Regions from separate parts of the Neobacillus sp. NPDC093182 genome, predicted to be linked through region 1. Evidence: riboswitches for the same ligand, from Rfam matches in the RefSeq annotation. Region 1 holds a riboswitch; the other holds the start of a gene.
What was found. Region 1 has a riboswitch for thiamine pyrophosphate ahead of thiM (hydroxyethylthiazole kinase). Riboswitches for the same ligand answer to the same signal wherever they lie in the genome.

Region 2: another riboswitch for thiamine pyrophosphate. It lies ahead of thiC (phosphomethylpyrimidine synthase ThiC); the one in region 1 lies ahead of thiM (hydroxyethylthiazole kinase).

What each region holds. Positions count from the first base shown of each region.
Region 1 is NZ_JBIVOI010000010.1:88,793-96,223, forward strand. It holds gene thiE (thiamine phosphate synthase) at 18-680, opposite strand; gene thiD (bifunctional hydroxymethylpyrimidine kinase/phosphomethylpyrimidine kinase) at 690-1,496, opposite strand; gene thiM (hydroxyethylthiazole kinase) at 1,509-2,315, opposite strand; TPP riboswitch at 2,417-2,525, opposite strand; gene ACIQAA_RS18500 (HAD-IA family hydrolase) at 2,680-3,255, shown strand; gene dnaN (DNA polymerase III subunit beta) at 3,547-4,677, opposite strand; gene ACIQAA_RS18510 (GNAT family N-acetyltransferase) at 4,865-5,362, opposite strand; gene ACIQAA_RS18515 (YhfM domain-containing protein) at 5,574-6,746, opposite strand; gene ACIQAA_RS18520 (RNA polymerase sigma factor) at 6,730-7,257, opposite strand.
Region 2 is NZ_JBIVOI010000024.1:31,398-38,828, forward strand. It holds gene ACIQAA_RS29650 (YrzI family small protein) at 104-244, shown strand; gene pruA (L-glutamate gamma-semialdehyde dehydrogenase) at 1,002-2,549, opposite strand; TPP riboswitch at 2,793-2,907, shown strand; gene thiC (phosphomethylpyrimidine synthase ThiC) at 3,049-4,833, shown strand; gene ACIQAA_RS29665 (CamS family sex pheromone protein) at 5,277-6,443, opposite strand; gene ligA (NAD-dependent DNA ligase LigA) at 6,457-7,431, opposite strand, start outside.

The sequences.
Region 1 (7,431 bases):
TAGTATAGATTAATAGACTAGTAACCTTCAAAAACACTTTTTCTTAAATTCCTAGCTGCTTCTGTAACAGAAGCAGCATGGCTAATTGCTGTAATGACCGATACTCCATCAGCTCCTGCTTGGATCACAGACCCTGCGTTTTCCGCAGTAATTCCGCCAATTCCGACAATCGGAATACTTATTTCTCTGTCACGCAATTCCTCAATTAACTTCGTCCCATTTGAAGGTTTGGCGTCTTTTTTTGTTTTCGTTGGAAAAACCGGGCCGATTCCAAAGTAATCGGCTCCTCCCTCCAACGCGGTAATGGCCTCATCATAACTATGTACAGAAACTCCAATGATTTTATCATGGCCAATCTTCTTTCTGACTTCCGCTGGCGGCTCATCTTCCTGTCCGATATGAACACCGTCCGCGTTAAGTGCAATAGCCAAATCGATATCGTCATTCACAATAAAAGGTATCTGGTGCTCTCTGCATTTTTGCTGAAGTTCTTTGGCCAGTTCAACTTTTGCATTCCCTGTTAAAGCTCCGGTACCTTTTTCGCGAAATTGAAAAAGGGTAATTCCCCCTTCCATCGCTTCTTGTAACACGCACGCTGGATTGTCCTTGCAGTTGGGACTGCCCATGATAAAGTAAACTTTCAATGCCTCTTTTATTGAATCACTATTGCGAATATTCATGCTGGTCACCTACCTCATCGCCACCATTCTTTTTCGATATGCCCAATGATTGGTTGGTCCATGACCTTGACCAATCAGCAGCTGATCTTCTATGGCAGCCTGGATAAAATGCTTCGCTTTTGATACAGCTTCATAAACGCTTAAACCTTTGGCTAGTTCTGCGGTAACAGCCGCTGAAAACGTACATCCTGTTCCGTGAGTATTCTTTGTAGGAATTCTTTTACTCGTAAAGGTCTTAAATTCCATCCCATCATATAATAGATCTACCGACACATTACGGTCTTCATCATGCCCGCCTTTTACGACCACATGTTTAACTCCTAAATTATAAAGATATTTAGCCGCTTCCTCTTTATCTTCATCTGTTCGAATCGAGATCCCTGTTAAAACTTCCGCTTCAGGAATATTAGGTGTAATCACCATCGCCAGTGGTAACAAATACTTTTTCAATGCCGAAATGGCCTCCAATTGGAGCAGGGACGCCCCGCCCTTTGCAATCATCACGGGATCAACCACGACATTTTGCCAGTTGTAGTGTTCTATTTGCTCAGAAACAGCTTTAATGATTTCTGCATTAAACAGCATTCCTGTTTTAACGGCGTCTGCACCCATATCTTCGCCAATCGATTGTATTTGTTTACTAACTGCCTCAGCAGTCATCGGATAGACAGCTTGAACCCCCAAAGTATTTTGGGCAGTAACGGCTGTCAGTGCTGACATCCCGAAAACCTCTAACTCTTGAAAAGTCTTTAAATCTGCCTGAATTCCTGCACCGCCGCCGCTATCAGACCCAGCAATCGTTAATGCTTTTTTCATGATGTACACTCCTTATACTTGTTTGAATGACGCTAATTGTTGAATATCCTCTGAAGAAACGTGTGATAGTTGATTTAAAAATTCAATTTGGAAGCTGCCAGGTCCCAAATCACCCGCTTTTTCGAATGCTTTTTCCGCTGCGATTCCATAAAAGGTTAGCGCAGACAACCCAGCAAGCAGTAAGTCCTTTTCCACTCCAGCAAAGGCTCCAATGACAGAGGTTAACAGACAGCCTGTTCCTGTCACTTTTGTTAACAGAGGGTGACCATTGGAGACCAAATACGTCGTCTCCCCATCTGTCAGTACATCGTCTTTCCCGGTAATCACGACAGTGGTATGCAGCTTTTGCGCCGCGGTGACAGCCAATTCGACATTACTTCCCTGATGTGCACCGCCATCCACGCCCTTGATCTCCCACTTTTCGCCTAGAACATTGGCGACTTCTGCAGCATTTCCGCGAATAACAGATACCTTCACTTCTTCGATTATCTTTTGTGCCATTTCCGTACGGAACAGCGTAGCTCCTGCACCAACGGGGTCGAATATCACCGGAACTCCCAGCTCATTGGCTGTTTTTCCAGCTAAGATCATCGAGCTGACCACGTCCTTGTTTAATGTCCCGATATTTAGAACTAGCGCACGTGAAATTCTCACCATATCTGCCACTTCTTCCGGAGCATAAGCCATCACCGGTGAAGCTCCAAGTGCTAAAAGACCATTTGCGGTAAAATTGGTGACCACTACATTGGTAATATTATGTACGAGCGGGTTTTCATCTCTTACCCTTTGTAAAATAGAACTTACATCGTGATGATTCATCACAGCACCCCCATCTTCATTCATTAACCTATTAGTCTTCTAAACATAAAAAAGCCAGATCCGTTATAATAGGACCTGGCTTAATAGTTAGAGAAAAAGGTAATTTCACTTGGCTACTTTCCTACGCTGGTATCATCCAGATCAGGTCCAAAGGGTTAAAAAACGTACGTTTTTCTCTCAGCCCGTATTGGGGCACCCCTAGTAGGTAACATCGTATGTAATTATTTCTTATAATAGTCTACAATTTTCGATATGTAAAGTTTTTTGATCCATCCAGATGATTACTGGTGTTATGCAAAAGATAATGATAAAGTAATATTTTTCAGTGTTATTTTACAAAAAGTTCGAAATGAGGGAATAAAAGATGAACATATTATGGGATTTTGATGGAACACTTTTTGATACATATCCGGCACTGGTCGAAGGTTTTGTTAAATTAAGTCAGCGTGACCTTGATCGTGATGAAGTATTACGATGGCTGAAAGTCGATTCAAAAACGGCCTTTAAACATTTTGGGATTGATGAAGACCGACGTGCCGAATATAAACAACTGGATATAAAATATTCTAAAGACAGTAAGCCTTTTGAACATTTAGAAGAAGTTTTAGCAGCCGTTGAAAACAATATTATTGTGACCCATCGTGACAGGGAATCTGCCGAAAATCTACTTAATAAATATGGATTAACAAAATACTTTAAAGAGATTGTTTCGGTAGAGGAACAAGGATTCCACAGAAAACCCCACCCTTCTTCTTATGAATTTGTCTTGGAAAAATATGACATCGATTTGGTGGTGGGTGACCGGGAATTAGATTTACTTCCAGCAAGACAATTAGGGATTAAAACCATTGCATTTCAAAATCGCAACATCGAAGCAGATTTTCATCTAGATAGTTACGGTGAATTTATTTCTTTAGTACTCAAAAATAAAAGCTTGTAGAATCAGTCTAATGGGTTCATTTTAGGTGCTTTTCGAAAATAAGTGCCAAAATGGTAGACATTTTGACATCTTCATGGGTATATAAAAAAGCAGTACTCGCCTTAGTAAAATTGGCGAGTTTCTTTATTAGAAGTACCTAAACCTTATTTGACTAAAGCACCCTATAGTTTAAATGATCAATAATATATCCTTCTTTTACTAAACTGCCCCGTTCGCTCAACAAGAAAAAGCTGCTTAGGAATGGCAGCAGTACCTTTAAATCTTGCACTTAGTGTAATAAGAATGGGTTATTTAATATGAACGCACAGGTGAAATTAGATGAAGATAAGAAGAATTTTCAATAGGTTCTATTAATACTGGTCTCATTGAACCACTAAAACTCAATCTTATCTCTTTTTCTTTTATTGCCTTTAAGGCATCCATTAAAAAATTGCCATCAAGTGAAATACTTAAATCGGTTTCACCGTTAATCGCCTTAATGTTTTGAGTTTCTTCTATTTTCCCTATTTCTGATGAGTTAGAGGAAATTCTTATTTTTTTACCATCTTTGATTTCTAAGTGTACATTGTTATTTTTCCATTCACTTGCCAAAAGACAAGCTCTATCAATACCTTTTAATAGTTGATTTGTATCGAGAGTAATTATTGTCTTTGAATTATTCGGCAATAATCCTGAAATATTAGGATAATTACCTTCAATTAGCCTTGAAAAAAGTGAGATAGTATTTGATTTAAATACCATATAGCTTTCCGTAATAAATATATGTATTACACCACTATCATTATTTATTAACTTGGTTAGCTCATTTAGGCTTGTACTTGGAACTATGAATGAACCATTTATATTTGATTTTATTTCAAGCTCTCTTAACGCTAAGCGATGGGAATTTGTTGCAACACACGAAAGGTGGTTATCTTTAAATGACATATTTACTCCTGTCAGAGCAGGTCTAGACTCACTCTTTGAGACAGCAAACGCAGTTTGTTTAATAATTTCTATTAATTCAATACTGGGGATTTTAATGCAAATAGTTTCGTCAATTTCAGGAAGCTTTGGGTACTCTTCAGAATTAAATCCGTACAGATTAGTTACAATTTCATCGGACTGAATAGTAACTAATTGTTTTTCATTTACTTTTAAATGAACTTTAGCTGGTAATTTCTTAACAATTTCGCTTAAATATTTTGCAGAAATAACAACACTACCTGCCTCATAAACTTGCAATACTTTTACTCCATCAATTGTTAAAGGAATCACTTTTTCAATAACAATATCAGAGTTGCTTCCGATAAGGATTAAGCAATTATTATTAGCAATTATCTTTATACCTGACAAAATAGGGAAAGGTGTCCTTAAAGATACTGCTTTATTAACATCTGAAATTGCTTTGTTAAAACATTCATTATCTATTATAAATTCCATAATATAGTCCACCTCATTTAATCGTTAGTGAAACTAATTCGACAAAATACCTAATAATCCCTGTTTTCTTGTTGAACTAAACTGCACAGTTAGCGGAACAAGAAAAGTTATTGCCCTTCTTCGACAACGCACCACGTTAGCATTCCTGTAGATACGTATTAAACTGAGGGAGTTGAAGTAGATTTTTTTATAAAAGTTTAGACATATAGAATTCATCAACAAATTTGCCGTCTATGTAGAGCGATTGTCTTTTTGTTCCTTCAATTTCAAATCCCATTTTTTTATATAACTGTAATCCTGCTTGATTTTGAGTTACTACGGTTAATTCTAAACGATGAACATTGTGTTCTTTTGCCCACTTCTCTAATTGTTCAAATAGTATTGTTCCTATTCCAAGCCCTCGCCATTGAGCTAAAATTCCAATAACAATATATACAGAATGTTTGTTTCTTGTGGCATTACCGCCCATCGCAATAAGGTACCCAATTAATTGTTCATCCTCTTCTGCGATAAAAATGGTCGAATTGTCCGATTTTCTCATTACTTCTATTCTTTTTGCCTGCTCTTCTCCACTCATTTTTCTTTCTCCTGGTTCGAAGAGCATAAATTTGGACTCACTTTCAACCTGCTTAAGTAAATTTATTAAACTTCCAGCATCATTCGGTGTTATTTCTCTGAATAACATTAACTCCCCCCCTAAAAAAATATATATCCAATATTATTCATTATCTTGTGTAAATTACCTGCTTAGTTAAATAAGCAAACGCAGTGCTAAACTGCTAGGTTGGTAGAACAAGTAAAAGGCATTACCGTTTTTCCAGTAATGCACTCGTTAGCTTAAGTATAAAATAAAAACAATCGGCAGAAAATCATTACCGATTGTTTTTTTACTGTTTTTATTTGACGATTAAGTTTATATCATCAATTAATTCTTTTGGTAGTTTATACAATGTATGAGTATCGTTTTCGTTCATAATAGACCCACCATCATTTCCTACCCATAGTGAGTATTTTGTTATTGTTTTGTCTTCAAAGGTCAATATAAAAAGATAATCAGGAGATTCCAGATCAAAAACACCAACTCTTTTTTCTGCTCTTTGGATAGCATCAACTAAAGTTTGAAGTTCGTTTGGGTTTTCTTGATTATAAGAAACGTGTGGTTTCTTGACATCTAACATACTATCGCCAACTCGTGAAACAGTTGCACTTATAACAGTTTGCCCACCCAATTTTACAATTTTAATAGTGTTGCTTTTTTCTCCGCTTTTGACAATCTCGGAATTTTCTTTAACTATTACAGGATAATCACCTTCCCCAGAATTCTTAATATTGATCAGTTTGGCAATTTTAATTTGGTCTTCAGCATTTTTACTACCAGAAATTTCATAAATGAATTTATCCGTTAACATACACAAATGGGTTTTTTGATTTTCTGAATAAATAAGGATAGCTGAATGATTATGAATGCTCGTTATCGGCAAATATTTAGGATACTCTTTTATTAACGATTCATATGCAAGTCTTTCTGAACCTTGCTCATTAATATTTGTTTGGATAGATAGACCTTTATCTCCAGCATATAATAAATTGACCAGAACTTTTCCTTTTTCCTTTTTTGCTATTATCTCCGGTTCCCCAATTTTAGTTAAAATAGAAGCAATTGAATCCAAAGAAATGGTTGCTTCTTCAGTTAAAGTGAGGTTTTTACTCGCATTATAGCTTTCAATTAAATTCTGTTCTTCTGCCGTATAAACAATTGTTTCATCCTTTTTCTGTATAGGTAACTCAGGTTGATTTATTTCTTCTTTATTATTCCCCGCATTAATTAAAGACACATCGCTAACCTTCTGGCTAATAAATATAAAACCAATAAATAATACCGCAGCTAATGCCCCAATCCTAACTGAGTGCCCAATAAATCTGTTAAATTTAGCCCTATATGATTGTTTATTTATGTCAGTAATGAGTTTTTGCTTTAATTCATTGCTATTGGCTTTTTTCCAAATAATATTTGAATCCAATTTATTCAGCTCATTATCTAATATGCTATGCTCAGACAATTTTTTCATTTAGAACCCCCTCCTTCAATAACTTTTTTTCTAAAGCTTGGATTGCTCTAAACAGTGTTGACTTTACTTTACTTTCAGACCATCCCAAAATGATTGAGGTTTCTTCGATAGAGAACTCTTTTATCTTTCTAAGTATTATTACTTCTCTGTAAGAACCCTTAAGTTTAGCTAAAGCATTATACAGTTCCTGAGAGTTTTCTTTGATCTCTACTATTTCTTCCGGCAATGGCTTAAGATCTTTTTTAAACAGAAGTACATCTTGTAAAATGGTTAATGGCCTTCGTTTCCTAATGTAGTCAACAGTTATATTGTGAGCGATACTGAACAACCAAGTTTTAGGATTGGAATTTCCCCTAAATGATTCATAATTAACGTAAGCCTTTAAAAAGGTTTCGTGTCTTAAATCCTCAGCTGATTGATAATCTTGAATCACCATATTTATATATTTAAATATTGATTCGTGGAACTGTTCGTACCACTCTAAAACCTCTTTATCCCTTATATCAGACAAATTCTTCCCCCCCATTTTTTAACTTGATGTTTAGACGTTTAACTCAATTAAAAGTTTTACTTTATATTTGTTTTTATTAGTTCTTCTTTTTAATTCCAAAACTGTCCCGTGTGTTCAATAAAGTTCAACAAAAATAAGCGTTAATCCTTCTTGGATCAACGCCCCGTTAGTTTC
Region 2 (7,431 bases), on a different contig from region 1:
CCATAGTCACGATTTCTTTCGTTCACACACTATATATACTATACCTATAAAAGTTTAGGGAGAAATTATCATTAATAATTGGTTAATTAGAGGAGGGATTTCAATGACCGTCAATATTTTGTTCTTTACCATTATGGTCGAAAAACGAAAGATAAGTATTGAAGAAGCTATCCACCAAGAAGTGGTTGAAAAAATGTATGAGAATAATAAAGTCCAGCGAATTTCTATGTATGATTATATCTAACGCTTTTACAATTGCAGATTTTTATAAAATATAACCTTGGTTGTCGGACGTTAACATTGGTTAACGTCCGTCAAATTAAAATAGATCGGTCCGATATCAGCCAGTAAATGGTAAATAGTCTAGTGTCATAAAAAAGGAATTTCTGTTAAGAAGGTGTATAATTGAATAATGAACTTTTCACGGAGTTGTTCAATGCTGTTTCTTAATTACGGAGGTTATGATGAAGTTTTTCATAAAAATAAATACTATTAGCGCCTTATACGCTTTAGCTTTGTTTATAGCAATTGAACTCATAATAAATGTAACGCGTATAAGTAGTTTAACTGGCTGGAGATGGGATAATATTTACATTCTTGTTGCTGTTATTAATGTACTTGGACTTCTACTTTCAACAATACTATTTATTTACTTAACAAAAAAATGGAAGTTAGGTAGAAAAAACAGCTATTGGTTACTCATTCTGTGGGTACCGTATTTCATTCTTTTATTATCTTGTTTCACTGTTTTAGTTCCTCTTAGTTCAGGAGTTACACTTTTTCCAAGATTTAGTCTTTTGATATTTGGGTCTAGCCTTCTGTTTCCGGTCTACATACTTTTTATTAATGAATACGCGTCACCTTTAATTGCAGATGAAGAGGAAATAATGCAGCCATAATTGATTTGATCCATCAATTAATACAAACCTTTTATCATTCGTTCAAGTACTTCACTATCAAAAAAGCCCAATTCATATGAATTGGGCTTGAAAAATTGGATATTAATACATTTCAGATGTAGTCTTTGCTTGCATGTGCAGCAAGAGGTAGTCAGGACCGCCTGCTTTGGAGTCCGTTCCAGACATGTTGAAACCGCCGAACGGCTGATAGCCAACAATTGCTCCCGTACATGAACGGTTGAAATATAGGTTACCAACATGGAAGTCTTCACGAGCCTGCTCTAAGTGTTCACGATTAGTGGTGATAACCGCACCTGTTAAGCCATACTCGGTATTGTTCGCAATTTCAATGGCTTCCGTAAAATCCTTCGCCTTCGTAAAACCAACTACTGGACCAAAAATCTCTTCCTGCATGATGCGTGCACCTGGAGAAAGGTCTGCAATTACAGTCGGTTGAATGAAATAGCCTTTTGAATTGTCTCCTTCTCCGCCAGTCATTAGTCTTCCTTCTTGCTTGCCGATTTCAACATATTCCATGATTTTCTTGAAAGCATTGTTGTCGGTAACTGGTCCCATGAAAGTTCCTTGCTCAGTTGGGTCACCTACAGTTAATTGGTTGGTTAATTCAACAACACGGTTTAAAACCGTATCATAAACATCCTCAACGATTACCGCACGAGAACATGCTGAACATTTTTGACCAGAGAAGCCAAATGCGCCTGCAACGATTGATTGTGCAGCCAGCTCTAAATCTGCTTCGGAGTCAACCACAATCGTATCTTTACCGCCCATTTCAGCAATCAAACGCTTCATCCAAACTTGACCTGGATTCACTTTAGAAGAGCGTTCGAAAATACGAAGTCCAACGTCGCGTGAACCTGTGAAGCTGATGAAACGAGTATCTTTATGGTCTACTAAGTAGTCGCCCACTTCAGCACCGCTTCCTGGTACGAAGTTTAATACACCTTTAGGCAGACCTGCTTCTTCCATTACTTCAACGAATTTCGCTGCAACAATTGGAGTGGTAGAAGCTGGTTTTAATAAAACGGTATTACCTGTAACAATCGCTGCTACTGTTGTACCAGCCATAATTGCTAATGGGAAATTCCAAGGTGAGATGATGATTCCCACACCTAGTGGAATATAGTTATAACGGTTAAATTCGTTTGGACGGCTATTAACGGGAACACCATCTTTAAGTTCCAGCATTTGGCGGCCATAATATTCAAGAAAGTCAATTGCTTCTGCAGTATCTGCATCCGCTTCCTTCCATGGTTTACCTGCTTCCTTTGTTAAAAGGGCAGAGAACTCGTGCTTACGGCGGCGAATAATGGTCGCTGCTTTAAATAATACATCTGCACGTACTTCTGCTTTCACTTTTTTCCAAGTTTTGAACGCTTCAACGGCTGCCTGCATTGCTTGTTCCGCAAGATCTCTGCTAGCTTTTGAAACGGTTCCAATTATTTCTTCTTTATTTGAGGGATTATAAGAAACGATTTTATCTTCTGTTGTAATTTTTTCTCCGCCGATTACAAGTGGGTAATCTTTGCCTAAATAACTCTCAACTGTCTTTATCCCGTTAAGATAGGCCTGACGGTTTTCTTCAATTGTAAAATCTGTGAATGGTTCATGCTTATAAGGTTGTACCATGTCTTAAAACCTCCTATGTATTAAAAAACATTACATCCTCGTACATTCTAACATGTTTCTTTTACACGTATCAATGGATAGCCATTAAGGCATATTTTGGCAAAAAAAACCTGGCGTATGGTTAACCCTACTATACTCAGATGAGGATATTATTTCCAAGTAGATACGGTTTTTATATTTTTTATTTTTTTAATGTTCCTTTTATTTTACTTAAGACTCATGTATACTAAAACCAAATTGAATAGTAATAACTAGGGGAGTCCAATAAGGTGGGCTGAGAGAGAAACACGTTGAAGTTTCTTGACCCTTCGGACCTGATCTAGATCATACTAGCGTGGGGAAGTTAGAAAAAGTCATCATGTATTGAATAAACTTCTACATATAAAGCCGGTCCATCCTTTTTGGACTCGGCTTTTTTTATGTACTTCATTACTTTTCATCCACTCGTTTTGTTCTAGATCTCGACCTTTAATTTTAAAAACAGGGAGAGATTTACTTTATGTCAACAACTTCATTAAACGAAAAACGCATTTCCATCATGTCTAGCTTTTCAGGTAGTAAAAAGGTTTATGTTGAAGGCTCAAGACCCGATATCAAGGTACCAATGCGTGAAATTGAACTTAGTCCGACAACAGGCACCTTTGGTGAAGAAGAAAATCCGCCAATTCGGGTCTATGATACAAGTGGGCCATATACGGATACTGATTATTCAGTTGATATTACAAAAGGTCTTCCTTCTCTTCGAAGCTCATGGATTCATGAACGAGGAGATGTTGAGGAATATGAAGGAAGAGAAATTAAGGCTGAAGACAATGGATATAAGGATGAGAAAGATCCTCGTGCTAATCATAATGTTTTCCCGGGTTTAAAGCGTAAACCATTACGTGCAAAAAAAGGAAGAAACGTCACACAGCTTCATTATGCAAGGAAGGGCATCATCACTCCTGAGATGGAATTTATCGCATTAAGGGAAAATATGAAACCTGAATTTGTGCGTGAAGAAGTTGCAAAAGGGCGAGCAATTATTCCTTCTAATATCAATCATCCAGAGGCAGAGCCTATGATTATTGGACGTAATTTCCATGTTAAAATCAACGCAAATATTGGGAATTCTGCTGTTTCATCATCCATCGAAGAAGAGGTCGAAAAAATGACATGGGCCACACGGTGGGGTGCTGATAATATTATGGACCTATCAACAGGTAAAAACATTCATACCACAAGGGAATGGATTATTCGTAATTCGGCTGTTCCTGTAGGAACCGTTCCTATCTACCAAGCGCTTGAAAAAGTAAATGGTGTTGCCGAAGATCTAACATGGGAGGTTTATCGTGATACCTTAATTGAACAAGCCGAGCAAGGCGTGGATTACTTCACCATTCATGCTGGTGTTCTTTTGCGATATGTTCCGTTAACAGCAAAGCGTTTAACAGGTATTGTATCTCGAGGTGGATCTATTATGGCACAATGGTGTCTTCACCACCACAAAGAAAACTTTTTATATACTCACTTTGAAGAAATCTGTGAGATTATGAAAACTTATGATGTTTCATTCTCCTTAGGAGATGGTCTACGCCCTGGTTCAATTGCGGATGCCAATGATGAAGCACAATTTGCGGAATTAGAAACTCTTGGAGAATTAACAAAAATTGCTTGGGAGCATGATGTACAGGTAATGGTTGAAGGTCCAGGACACGTACCTATGCACCTTATAAAAGAAAACATGGACAAACAACTGGAGATTTGTAAGGAAGCTCCTTTCTATACTCTAGGTCCACTTACAACTGACATAGCTCCTGGCTATGATCATATTACATCCGCGATTGGTGCAGCCATGATTGGTTGGTTTGGTACGGCTATGCTTTGTTATGTAACACCAAAAGAACATTTAGGTCTACCAAACCGAGATGATGTACGTGAAGGTGTTATAACTTATAAAATAGCTGCACATGCTGCTGATTTAGCAAAAGGACATCCAGGTGCACACAAAAGAGATGACGCCTTATCAAAAGCTCGTTTTGAATTCCGTTGGAGAGATCAGTTTAATTTATCATTGGATCCTGAACGAGCTTTGGAATATCATGATGAGACGTTACCTGCAGAAGGTGCAAAAACGGCACATTTCTGTTCAATGTGTGGACCGAAGTTTTGCAGCATGAGAATTTCTCAAGATATTCGTAATTACGCGAAAGAAAACAAGCTTGAGGCGAATGAAGCTATCGAAAAGGGTATGAAGGAAAAAGCTACAGAGTTTAAACAATCTGGGGGTAACATTTATCAATAACTTTCTTGGGAGGCTATTTCGGTGAAGATCCAAAAAATTGAAGAGGAAATTACTCAGTTGAAAATTCATCTTGCCTTTTTGGAAAAACGTTTAGTAGAAATACAACAAAATTGTGATCATCATTTTAAAATCAATCTATATTATGAAACATGTATCAAGTGTAATAAAGTAAATGTTTTATATTATTAGCAGTGGAAGGCTAAAAAAATATTAAAAGAAACCTTGCCTTACTATTATCTTTTTAAAAGAGGCAAGGTTGTCTATCTTCAATTACTTAAATAAAAGGACATTCCTTTAGATATTTTTTCGACAATACTGGCCCACAAGTGGAGTGCTGTGCAAATAAATAAACAAAAGGACAACACATATTAGTGATACTAAAATATGTATTGTCCTTTATTTATAAAGAATTTTTAAGTTACGTCTTGATAATTTTCGCCAGGTTAATATATATGCACAAACGGTTCAGCCTCATTTGCCTTGCGGACGATTAATGCCTCAGGTCCGTCAACAGAGGTGACACTTACCGAAACGGATATATAATCTGGAAAATGCTCTAGGACAAGCCCTGTTACATATTGAGTAAAACCAATGGCTTCAGATTTCCCATAGAACTGAATCGGAATGGTGATATCTAAATCAGTAAATTGATCCCCAATATAAAAGGCGCGGCCAATTACACCATTAAAGTTTGGAAAATACTCCTCCACATCCTGCTTAAAGTTTAAAAATGCAGTTACGTCATCACGGTGTGCCTCTTGTGCCTCTGTAGATGGAAATAGGAAATACTTTTCAGCCACCGGCTCCCAGGTATTAATGGTTGAGCTTCCTTTATCGACATTGGTATAGGTAAAAAAGGTGCCAGGCACCACAGATGACCTGCTTTGCTGTTCAAACAGAGCAATGGTAATCGGAACATCCTTTAGATTTTTCATGGCCCGCAGGCGCTTAAGGACTTCCTCGGCAATCTTCTTTCCTTCCCGTTCCATTTCAGCAAAATCGATTTCCCTCTCAAAATAAGGTTCACCCACTGCTGTACGGTAATAATGAACGGAATTTAATGCCAATCCAATCACGACACCGCCTAATTTTACAGTATCGTTTTCTCCTTTAATCAGGTAATTATGTTCTAAGATATGGGCTAAGTAAATAGGACTGTTAGTATTCCCTTCCCTAAAATCTGCCCCGTCTTCCATAAGCGGGTTTAAACCAATGTTTTCACTTTCCTTTAAACCCTCTTCAGTTAATTGAGCTGGTGTAAATTTGCGGTTCAGCCACAATCTCACGGTATTACGCTTTAACTCCTGTCCTTCACGGAACAAATAGGTTTTGGGGTCAAATTGATGCTGAGCAATCCTCATCAATCCTGTTTCAAATTCATTAATGTCATATCTAGTATTAATATTTCCAACTATTAAACCGCGTGCTTCCCCAGGCTCGAACGGTAAAATCGTCCGATAATAGTTGTCGGAAATATTATATTTCGGAATAATTGCTTTCTCTTCCGCCTCTTCTTTTGTTTGGACAACGTTCTCCTGCTTTTGAAAATTTGGTGCACATCCACTAAGCAGTAAGATAAGGGAAAGAGCGAGCAATGAGAGTTTTCTCACGTCGATACACCTCTTATTTATTTAATTCTAGTACAAGCTTCTCCTCGTCCCATACTTCAATTCCCAGCTCCTGCGCCTTGGTAAGTTTTGAGCCAGCGTCTTCGCCAGCAATAACAAGGTGCGTTTTCTTGCTGACGCTTCCTGATACATTCCCTCCGAGTGCTTCAATCTTCTCCTTGGCTTCATTTCGAGAGAGCTGCTCCAGTTTCCCTGTTAAAACTACTGTCTTTCCAGCAAAAATGCTGTCTGATTCCTCAACAGAAACCGGTTTAGCACCTTTATATTCCATATTGACTCCGACAGAAACTAGTTCCTTCAACAGTTCCTCAGCCTCTTCCTGCTCGAAAAAAGCAACAATAGAATCTGCCATCTTATCACCAATTTCATTGATCGCCAATAAGTCTTCTTTTTTGGCATTAGCCAGTTTTTCCATTGTATCGAAGCTTTGAGCAAGTGTTTTCGCCGCTTTTGCACCCACGTGGCGAATTCCAAGACCAAATAATAGTTTTTCCAGCGAATTTCCTTTGGAAGCCTCTATCGCTTTTAAAAGATTGGTAACAGATTTTTCCCCCATGCGTTCAAGGGCTATTAGCTGATCGCGTGTGAGCTTATAAATATCAGCAACATCCGAGATTAGTTTTTCCGCAAAAAGCTGGCTGATTACTTTTTCACCAAGACCCTCAATATTCATTGCGTCGCGTGATACAAAGTGAATCAAACCTTCACGGATTTGCGCCGGGCATTTCGGATTAATACAACGTAATGCAACTTCTCCTTCAAATCGAACAAGCTCGCTTTCACATTCTGGACAATGCGTTGGCATTTGGAAGTCACGTTCATCTCCAGTTCGTTGTTCTGCAAGAACATTGACTACTTCTGGAATGATGTCTCCTGCTTTTTTAACCACGACTTGGTCGCCAATCTTAATATCCTTTTCGCGGATTAAGTCTTCATTATGCAAAGAGGCACGCTGGACGGTGGTACCAGC